DNA from 2 places in the Streptomyces sp. NPDC091412 genome. Region 2 is predicted to be linked to the other one. Evidence: riboswitches for the same ligand, from Rfam matches in the RefSeq annotation. Region 2 holds a riboswitch; the other holds the start of a gene.
What was found. Region 2 has a riboswitch for S-adenosylmethionine ahead of ACIQMV_RS03345 (aminotransferase class V-fold PLP-dependent enzyme). Riboswitches for the same ligand answer to the same signal wherever they lie in the genome.
Positions count from the first base shown of each region.

Region 1: linked by a shared signal. The riboswitch ahead of thrC (threonine synthase) and the one ahead of ACIQMV_RS03345 (aminotransferase class V-fold PLP-dependent enzyme) in region 2 are both predicted to bind S-adenosylmethionine.

Region 1 is NZ_JBIVTV010000010.1:51,574-56,381, reverse strand. It holds gene thrC (threonine synthase) at 1-1,214, opposite strand, end outside; SAM riboswitch class I at 1,233-1,402, opposite strand; gene ACIQMV_RS23630 (glucosyl-3-phosphoglycerate synthase) at 1,533-2,504, shown strand; gene ACIQMV_RS23625 (trehalose-6-phosphate synthase) at 2,588-4,027, shown strand; gene otsB (trehalose-phosphatase) at 4,267-4,808, opposite strand, start outside.
Region 2 is NZ_JBIVTV010000001.1:737,424-742,231, forward strand. It holds gene ACIQMV_RS03340 (Lrp/AsnC family transcriptional regulator) at 1-3, shown strand, start outside; gene ACIQMV_RS03345 (aminotransferase class V-fold PLP-dependent enzyme) at 30-1,403, opposite strand; SAM riboswitch class IV at 1,568-1,684, opposite strand; gene trpD (anthranilate phosphoribosyltransferase) at 1,770-2,834, opposite strand; gene ACIQMV_RS03355 (cytochrome bc complex cytochrome b subunit) at 2,982-4,643, opposite strand; gene ACIQMV_RS03360 (Rieske 2Fe-2S domain-containing protein) at 4,640-4,808, opposite strand, start outside.

The sequences.
Region 1 (4,808 bases), on a different contig from region 2:
ACCGCGTCCAGCGTCTTCAGCCCGTCGCCGGTGTTGAGGACGACGGTGGTCTTCGTCGGATCGAGGACACCGTCCTCGATGAGCTTCTTCGTCACGCCGACCGTCACACCGCCCGCCGTCTCGGCGAAGATGCCCTCGGTCCGCGCCAGCAGCTTGATGGCGTCGACGACCTGCTCGTCGGTCACGTCCTCCACCGCACCGCCGGTGCGGCGCGCGATGTCCAGGACGTACGGGCCGTCGGCCGGGTTGCCGATGGCCAGGGACTTGGCGATCGTGTTCGGCTTCTGCGGCCGCACGACGTCGTGGCCGGCCTTGAAGGCGGTGGACACCGGCGAGCAGCCCTCGGCCTGGGCGCCGAAGATCTTGTACGGCTTGTCCTCGACCAGCCCCAGCTCGATCAGTTCCCGCAGGCCCTTGTCGACCTTGGTGAGCTGGGAGCCCGAGGCGATCGGGACGACGATCTGGTCCGGCAGCCGCCAGCCGAGCTGCTCGCAGATCTCGTACGCCAGCGTCTTGGAGCCCTCGGCGTAGTACGGCCGCAGGTTGACGTTGACGAAGCCCCAGCCCTCGCCGGCCGGATCGCCGATCAGCTCGGAGCAGAAACGGTTCACGTCGTCGTAGTTGCCCTCGATGCCGACGAGTTCGCCGCCGTAGATCGCGGCCATCACGACCTTGCCCTGCTCCAGGTCGTGCGGGATGAACACGCAGGAGCGCAGTCCGGCGCGGGCGGCCGCGGCGCCGACGGCGCCGGCCAGGTTGCCGGTCGAGGAGCAGGAGAGGGTGGTGAAGCCGAAGGCGCGGGCCGCCTCCAGCGCCTGGGCGACCACGCGGTCCTTGAAGGAGTGCGTCGGGTTGCCGGAGTCGTCCTTCACGTACAGCCCGCCGGTCACCCCCAGTTCGCGGGCGAGGCGGTCGGCCCGGACGAGCTTGGTCCAGCCCGGGTTCAGGTTCGGCTTGCCGGCGACGTCCGCGGGGACGGGCAGCAGCGGCGCGTAGCGCCAGATGTTCGCGGGGCCCGCTTCGATCCTCTTGCGCAGCTCCTCGGTGTCGTAGGCCGAGAAGTCGTAGGCGATCTCCAGCGGGCCGAAACACTCCTCGCACGCGAAGACCGGGCCGAGGGGGACGCGGTGACCGCACTCGCGGCAGCTCAGCGCCGCGGCGGGGCCGAGGTCCACAGTGGAGTCGGTGCTGCTTACAACGGTCTGCACAGCCATGTGAGGCGAGGCCCTTTCTCCTCATCTTCCTCACGACGCATCTCGCCGTGAGACGGATTTGGCACCTTCCCTAGCCGGGAGCCTCGCGAAGACGATCGGCTGTGCTCGCACAGCAGTCGATACGAGAACCGGCTGGAGGGTTGCCGGGGCTTCATCGGGCCGTGTCCCTCTGCCCCTCTGGATGAGCTGTATTCGGTTGTGACGCGGAGGTGACCCCCGGCATGGGATGGTCGTCCGCGTTGTTCAGACTGTAACGGAAGGCCAGGACGGCTGAGCCGGTCGTCCGAAGCGCGAGACAACAGTGAGGAGCCGCTGACCGTGCTGGAAGAAGTCGAGCGCTGGCTGGCCACCCGCTCCTGGTCCGTGGCCGACCGGCCGCTCCACCAGATCCTGGCGGCCAAGCAGCGCACCGGCCAGTCGGTCTCCGTGGTGCTGCCCGCGCTGAACGAGGAGGCGACGGTCGGCGACATCGTCGCGGTGATCCGCCGCGACCTCGTGGAGCGGGCGCCGCTCGTCGACGAGATCGTCGTCGTCGACTCGGGCTCCACCGACCGCACCTTCGAGGTGGCCGCCGCCGCCGGCGCCCGGGTGGTGCGCCGCGACGAGATCCTTCCGCGCCTGCCGGCCGTGCCGGGCAAGGGCGAGGTCCTGTGGCGCTCCCTGCTCGTCACCCGCGGGGACATCGTCTGCTTCGTCGACGCCGATCTGCGGGAGTTCTCCTCCGACTTCGTCACCGGCATCGTGGGCCCGCTGCTCACCGAACGCGACGTGGACCTGGTCAAGGCGATGTACGACCGGCCCTTCACCGTGCCCGGCGGACACACCTCCGGACCGGCCGCGGCCGGGCAGGGCGGACGGGTCACCGAGCTGATGGCGCGCCCGCTGCTCAACATGCACTGGCCGCAGCTGGCCGGCTTCGTGCAGCCGCTCGGCGGCGAGTACGCGGCCCGCCGCTCACTCCTCGAACAGCTGCCCTTCCCGGTCGGCTACGGCGTCGAGCTGGGCATGCTGGTCGACGCGCTGCACCTGGTGGGCCTGGACGCGCTCGCCCAGGTCGACGTCGGGGTGCGCAGGCACCGGCACCAGGACGGACAGGCGCTCGGCCGGATGGCCGCCGCGATCTACCGCACCGCCCAGCTGCGCCTGGCCCGGGGCCACCTCGTGCGCCCCTGCCTCACCCAGTTCGTCCGCGGCGAGAACGGCTTCGAGCCGCGGACGTACCACGTGGACACGGAGGAGCGTCCGCCGATGGCCGAGATCACGGAGTACGCGACCCGGCAGGTGGCGTGAAACACCGGTACCGCCCGCCGTCCGCCGGCTACGAAGCGGAACCGTACGTTTGAGCGTTTCGGGGCCGGGCTAGGTTGAGGCGTATGGCTTCTACGCACGGTGCCGAAGTGCTGGTCGCGTCCAACCGCGGCCCGGTTTCGTACGAGGTACGCCCGGACGGCTCGCTCCACCCCCGGCGCGGAGGCGGAGGGCTGGTGTCCGGGCTCTCCGCGATCGGCCCGGAGGCGGGCGCGGTGTGGGTGTGCGCCGCGCTGAGCGACGCCGACCGGGAGGCGGCGGGCCGCTTCGAGGGCGGGCGCCGGCTGCCGTCGGAGGCGACCGGCGGGCAGCAGGTGCGGATGCTCGACATCGACGCGAAGGTCTTCTCCGACGCCTACAACGGCATCGCCAACTCGGTGCTGTGGTTCGTCCACCACATGCTGTACCAGACCCCGCTGGAGCCGGTCTTCGACGCGGAGTTCCGGCGTCGCTGGAAATCCTACGAGGCCTACAACCTGGCCTTCGCCGAGGCGCTGGCGGAGGAGGCCACCGAGGGGGCGGCCGTGGTGGTGCAGGACTACCACCTGACACTCGTGCCGGGGATGCTGCGCGACTTCCGGCCCGATGTGCGCATCGGGCACTTCTCGCACACGCCGTGGGCGCCGGCGGACTACTTCCGGATCCTCCCCGACGACATCGCCGAGCAGGTGCTGCGCGGGATGCTGGGCGCGGACCGGCTGGGCTTCCTCACCCAGCGGTGGGCGGACGCGTTCGCCGGGTGCTGCGACGCGCTCGTCGGCGGGCTCGGGGGCACCCGGATCGGGGTGCACGGGCTGGGCGCGGACGCGGAGTTCCTGCGGGAGCGGTCGCACCGGGCCGACGTCGAGGAGCGGATGGCGGCGCTGCGCGAGGAGATCGGCGCCGGCCCGGACGGGGGCCCGCGCCGGACGATCGTGCGGGTGGACCGGACCGAGCTGTCCAAGAACATCGTGCGGGGGCTGCACGCGTACCGGCAGCTGCTGGAGGACCGCCCGGAGTGGCGCGAGCGGGTGGTGCACGTGGCCTTCGCCTACCCCTCGCGGCAGGACCTCGCGGTGTACCGGGAGTACACGGAGCAGGTGCGACGGGTGGCCGAGGAGATCAACGCGCGCTACGGGACGCCCGGCTGGACCCCGGTCCTGCTGCACGTGGAGGACGACTTCGCGCGGTCGCTCGCGGCGTACCGGATCGCCGACGTGGCACTGGTCAACCCCATCCGGGACGGGATGAACCTGGTCGCCAAGGAGGTGCCGGTCGTCTCCGACTCGGGGTGTGCGCTGGTGCTGTCGCGGGAGGCGGGGGCGTACGCGGAGCTGGGGGAGGACGCGGTCGCCGTCAACCCGTACGACGTGGTCGGGACGGCCGGGGCGCTGCACCGGGCGCTGAGCATGCCGGAGCACGAGCGGGCGGAGCGGACGAAGCGGCTGGCCGCCGCCGCGACCGCGCTGCCGCCCGCTCAGTGGTTCCTGGACCAGCTGGAGGAGCTGGGCGGCCGAGGGGGCTGATCCGAACGAAAGCCCCAGTGCTGTGACCGGAAAGGTGTGCCGGCTCGCGGCGCCCGGCACGGCACTCCCCCAGCCTTCGGCCGGGGGTACCCCCACGCCGGGTTGTCGCATCACCCGAGTACATCCCGTACGCGGGCAATGCTCCGCCTTGCGATGTTCCCCCACTGCCCGAAGGGCGTGGGAGGTGCCCCCAGCACCGGACGCCGCGAGCTTCCCGGCAAACCTTCCCGGCCACAGCACTAGGCGAGGTGGTCCGCCAGGTTCCTCAGCAGTGCCACCACCCCGGCCGGGCCGTCCACCACCAGGTCGGCCCTCTCCGACACCTCCGTGACCTCCGTGCTGCCGCTGCAGACCAGGACGCCCGGAATCCCGTCCGAGCGGAGTCCGTCGACCGCGGCGTAGGCCGGCAGGTCGCCCAGGTCGTCGCCCGCGTACAGGACCGACGTGGCGCCCAGGGCGCGGGCGCAGTCCAGGAGGGCGACACCCTTGTCCATGCCCGGGGGACGCAGTTCGAGGACCATGCGGCCGGGTTCGACGATCAGCCCGTGGCGGCCGGCCAGGTCGGCGAGGGGCTCGCGCAGCGCCTCGAACGCGGCCTGCGGGTCGTCCGCGCGGCGAGTGTGGACGGCGACCGAGCGGCCCTTCTCCTCGATCCAGGCGCCGTGCCGGGCGCCGATCCGGTCGAGGAGGCCGGGCAGTTCGGCGCGGACCGCGGCGACACCGGGGTGCGGGGGCGGGGCGGTGACCGTGCCGGTGGCGGCGTCCCAGCGCTCGGCGCCGT
Region 2 (4,808 bases):
TGACCGCCCCCGGCTCCTGAGCGGGCGGATCACACCGCGGGCACGCAGCGGCCGCCCTCCGTGCGGTACGTCCACTTCGCGCCGTCCCTGACCAGCTCCCGCACCGCCGCCACGAAGCGGTCCACGTGCTCGTCGGGCGTGCCCGCGCCGAAGCTCACGCGGATGGCGTTGAGGGACTTCTCGCCCGGGGCGGCCTCGGGCGAGCCGCACTCGCCCTGGCTCTGCGGATCGCCGCCCAGCAGGGTGCGGACCAGGGGGTGGGCGCAGAAGAGGCCGTCGCGGACGCCGATGCCGTACTCGGCGGAGAGGGCGGCGGCGAAGTGGGAGCTGTTCCAGCCCGCCACGACGAAGGAGATCACTCCGACCCGCGGGGCGTCGTCGCCGAACAGGGAGAGCACCCTGACCTCGGGCACCTCGGCGAGGCCCGCCCGCACCTTGCGGATCAGGTACCGCTCACGCGCGACGAGGTCGTCGAAACCGGCCTCGGTCAGCGCCGTGCAGGCCGAGGCGACGGCGTAGGCGCCGATGACGTTCGGCGACCCGGCCTCGTGGCGGGCGGCCGACTCGTGCCACCGCACGTCCACGGACCCGTCGGCACGCCGCGCCACCGTGCGGCTCGCGCCGCCGCCCGCGAGGTACGGCTCGGCCTCGCGCAGCCAGTCGGCGCGGCCGGCGAGGACGCCGGAGCCGAACGGGGCGTACAGCTTGTGGCCGGAGAAGGCGACCCAGTCGACGTCGAGGTCGCGGACGGACACCGGGTGGTGCGGGGCGAGCTGGGCGGCGTCCAGGACGATCCGGGCGCCGTGCGCGTGGGCGGCGGCGGCCAGCTCCCGCACGGGCCACAGCTCGCCGGTGACGTTGGAGGCGCCGGTGACGCACACCAGGGCGGGGCCGTGGGGGTCGCGGCCGGCGAGGGCCCGCTCCAGGGTCGCCACGGCCTGCTCCGGGGTGCGCGGGGCGTCGAGGCAGGTCACCCGCGCGTCCCGCCACGGAAGCAGCGAGGCGTGGTGCTCGGTCTCGAAGACGAAGACCTGGCAGTCCGCGGGCAGCGCCCGGGCGAGCAGGTTGAGGGAGTCGGTGGTGGACCGGGTGAAGACCACCTGGTCCTCCGCACGGCAGTCCAGGAACTCCGCGACCGTGTTCCGGGCGTTCTCGAACAGGTCGGTGGAGAGCTGGGAGAGGTAGCCGGCGCCGCGGTGGACGCTGCCGTAGTACGGCGCGTACGCCGCCACGTCGTCCCAGACGCGCTGGAGGGCGGGCGCGCTGGCGGCGTAGTCGAGCGCCGCGTAGGTGACCTCCCCGCCGGTGACGAGCGGAACGGTGACGTCCCGGCCCAGCACGGGCAGCGGGGCACGGACGGACTGGCCGGCGGCGGCGACGGTGGGGACGGCGGAAACGGACATGGGTGAACTCCCGTGAAAGCAGGCGAAATCACCACGCGAGCGGGCACGGCTCGAGCGTGGAGAAGGGTGAAATGGGTGATGCGGAGGCGGGGCTCTACGCCCTAACGCATTCGCTTGCTCACGGGAGGCTCCCTCGTACGACCAGGACCCCTGGTGATGCGAGGGGTCCGCGCTTGCCGTGGGCCTCGCTGCCTACGGCCTGGTCTTCACCCGGGGCACCCCGCCACGGACGGAGGGTTGCCGGACAGCCGGCCGGGGCCACATGGCTGTCACTCATGACCTGTTTCAGCATCCTGCCACACGATCTTCCACGCGCAAGGCGCAGTCCGGATCGTGGACTGCGCCTTGCGACGGGAGGTTCGGGTCTCAGGCGTTGCTGACGGCCACCCAGCGCTCCAGCGTGCGCTTGGCGGACCCGGAGTCGATCGACTCCGCCGCGCGGTCCATCCCGGACCGGATCTGTTCGGCAAGGGTGCCCGGACCCGGCCGCAGGGCCACCAGCGCCGCCGCGGAGTTCAGCAGGACGGCGTCCCGTACGGGCCCCTGCTCTCCGTCCAGCAGGCGGCGGGCCACCTCGGCGTTGTAGGAGGCGTCACCGCCCCGCAGCGCCTCCACGGGCACCAGTTCGATGCCGACGTCCCGCGGGTCGAAGCGCTCCTGGGTCACCTTGCCGTCCCGGACGATCCAGACCTGGGAGGTGGCGGTCGTGGTGAGCTCGTCGAGGCCGTCGTCGCCCCGGAAGACCAGGGAGGAGTGGCCGCGCTCGGCGAAGACGCCGGCGACGACCGGTGCCATGCGCGGGTCCGCGACCCCGACGGCCTGGGCCCGCACCCTGGCCGGGTTGGTCAGCGGGCCCAGCACGTTGAAGACCGTGCGGATGGCCAACTGGCCGCGGGCGGCGCCCGCGTGGCGCAGCGCCGGATGGAACTTGATCGCGAAGCAGAAGGTGATTCCGGCCTCCTGCGCGACCTCGGCCACCCGCCGCGGCGTCAGCTCCAGATTGACGCCGAGCTTCTCCAGTACGTCGGAGGCTCCGGAGGCGGAGGACGCGGCCCGGTTGCCGTGCTTGACGACGCCGGCGCCCGTGCCGGCCACGACGATCGAGGACATGGTGGAGATGTTCACGGTCTTGGCGCCGTCGCCGCCGGTGCCGACGATGTCGACGGTCTCGCCGGGCACCTCGATCACATTGGCGTGCTCGTACATCGTCCGGACCAGGCCGGTGATCTCCTCCACCGTCTCGCCCTTGGCCCGGAGGGCCACCACGAACCCGGCGATCTGCGCGTCGGTCGCCTCGCCGCGCATGATCAGGTCCATCGCCCAGGCGGTCTCGTCGGCGGTGAGGTTCCGGCCGTCCAGCAGGCCGTTCAGCAGGGCGGGCCAGGAGCGGCCCGCCGCGGTGTTGCCTCCAGCGGGGGTCACAGCGTTCATATGCCGCTCCTGGGTCGGTGTCCCGTATGCGGGACGCGAGTCTTCGAACAGGTCCACCCTATCCAGCCCCGGGCATGGCGAAGGGCCCCGTCCGGGGATCGGACGGGGCCCTTCGACCGTGGCGTGGCGACGCTCAGCGGTCAGTGATCAGTGGTGGCCGTGGCCGCTCGTGATCTCCCTGTACTCCTCGACGGTCGGCTTCGGGATCTGGTTGTCCTCGCCGTAGTACGCGTTGCTGAGCTTGGCGCGCAGCTTCTGCGAGCCCTTGATCTTGCGCTCGACGCCGTTCTCGTCGACCGCCGGACCGATCTCGGCCGGCTCGTACTGGTCGTGCGCCGTGAGCGTGTAGAGCTGCTCCTGGCTGAGCGGCTCGTGGACCTCGATGAACTCACCGTGCGGCAGGCGCTTGATGATGCCGGTCTCGCGACCGTGCAGCACCTTCTCCTTGTCGCGGCGCTGGAGGCCGAGGCAGATCCGCTTGGTGGCGACGAACGCGATGATCGGTCCGACGAAGAAGCCGATCCGGACGAACCAGGTGACCGCGTTGATCGACAGGTGGAAGTGCGTGGCCCACAGGTCGTTGCCGCCGCCGACCAGCGTGATCATGTACATCGTGATCCAGGCGACACCGAACGCGGTACGCGTCGGGGCGTTGCGCGGACGGTCCAGGATGTGGTGCTCGCGCTTGTCGCCGGTGATCCAGGACTCGATGAACGGGTAGAGCGCCAGCGCCGCCAGGACCAGACCGAAGAGGACCAGCGGGATGAACACGCCCAGGACGAGCGTGTGGCCCCAGAAGTTGACCTCCCAGCCCGGCATGAAGCGGACCAGACCCTCGGCGAAGCCCATGTACCAGTCGGGCTGGGCGCCGGTGGACACCTGGTCCGGACGGTACGGGCCGATCACCCAGATCGCGTTGATCTCCACGAGCGCCGCGATCATCGCGAGGACACCGAAGACCAGGAAGAAGAAGCCGCCGGCCTTGGCCATGTACACCGGCAGCAGCGGCATGCCGACGACGTTCTTGTTGCTCTTGCCGGGACCCGCGAACTGCGTGTGCTTGTGGTAGAAGACCAGGATCAGGTGGGCCACCACCAGGCCCAGCATGATGCCGGGCAGCAGCAGGATGTGGATCGAGTAGAACCGCGCCACGAAGTCGTGACCGGGGAACTCGCCGCCGAAGAGGAAGTACGAGATGTACGTGCCGACGATCGGCATGGACAGGATCGCACCCTCGGTGAAGCGGACACCGGTGCCGGAGAGCAGGTCGTCCGGGAGCGAGTAACCGGTGAAACCGGTGAACATGCCCAGGGCGAACAGCAGGAAGCCGAACAGCCAGTTGATCTCACGCGGCTTGCGGAACGCGCCGGTGAAGAACACGCGCATCATGTGCACGAACATGCCGGCCAGGAAGATCAGCGCGGCCCAGTGGTGGATCTGCCGGATGAGCAGACCACCGCGCACCTCGAAGGAGATGTGCATGGTCGAGTTGAACGCCTCGGACACCAGCTGACCCTGCAGCGGGACGTACGAGCCGTTGTACACCACCTCGCTCATCGAGGGGTGGAAGAACAGCGTCAGGTACACACCCGTGAGGATGATGATGATGAAGCTGTAGAGGCAGACCTCGCCCAACATGAACGACCAGTGGTCGGGGAAGATCTTGCGCATGTTGGCCTTGGCCAGGGAGTAGATCCCGAGCCGGCCGTCGGCCCAGTCGGCGAGCCTCTCGCCGGCCGGTGCCTGCCCGCGAGAGCGGCCCGCCGCGCCTGCGGCAGACGGATTCGTGTTGGCTGCTGATGTACTCATCCGCGCTCCCAGAATGCAGGACCGACGGGCTCCGCGAAGTCGCCGAGCGCCTGGAGGTAACCCTCGCTGTCCACGCCGATGCGCAGCTGCGGCAGAGCGTGGCCGGCGGGGCCGAAGATCACTCGGGCACCGTCGGAGAGGTCGAAGGTGGACTGGTGGCACGGG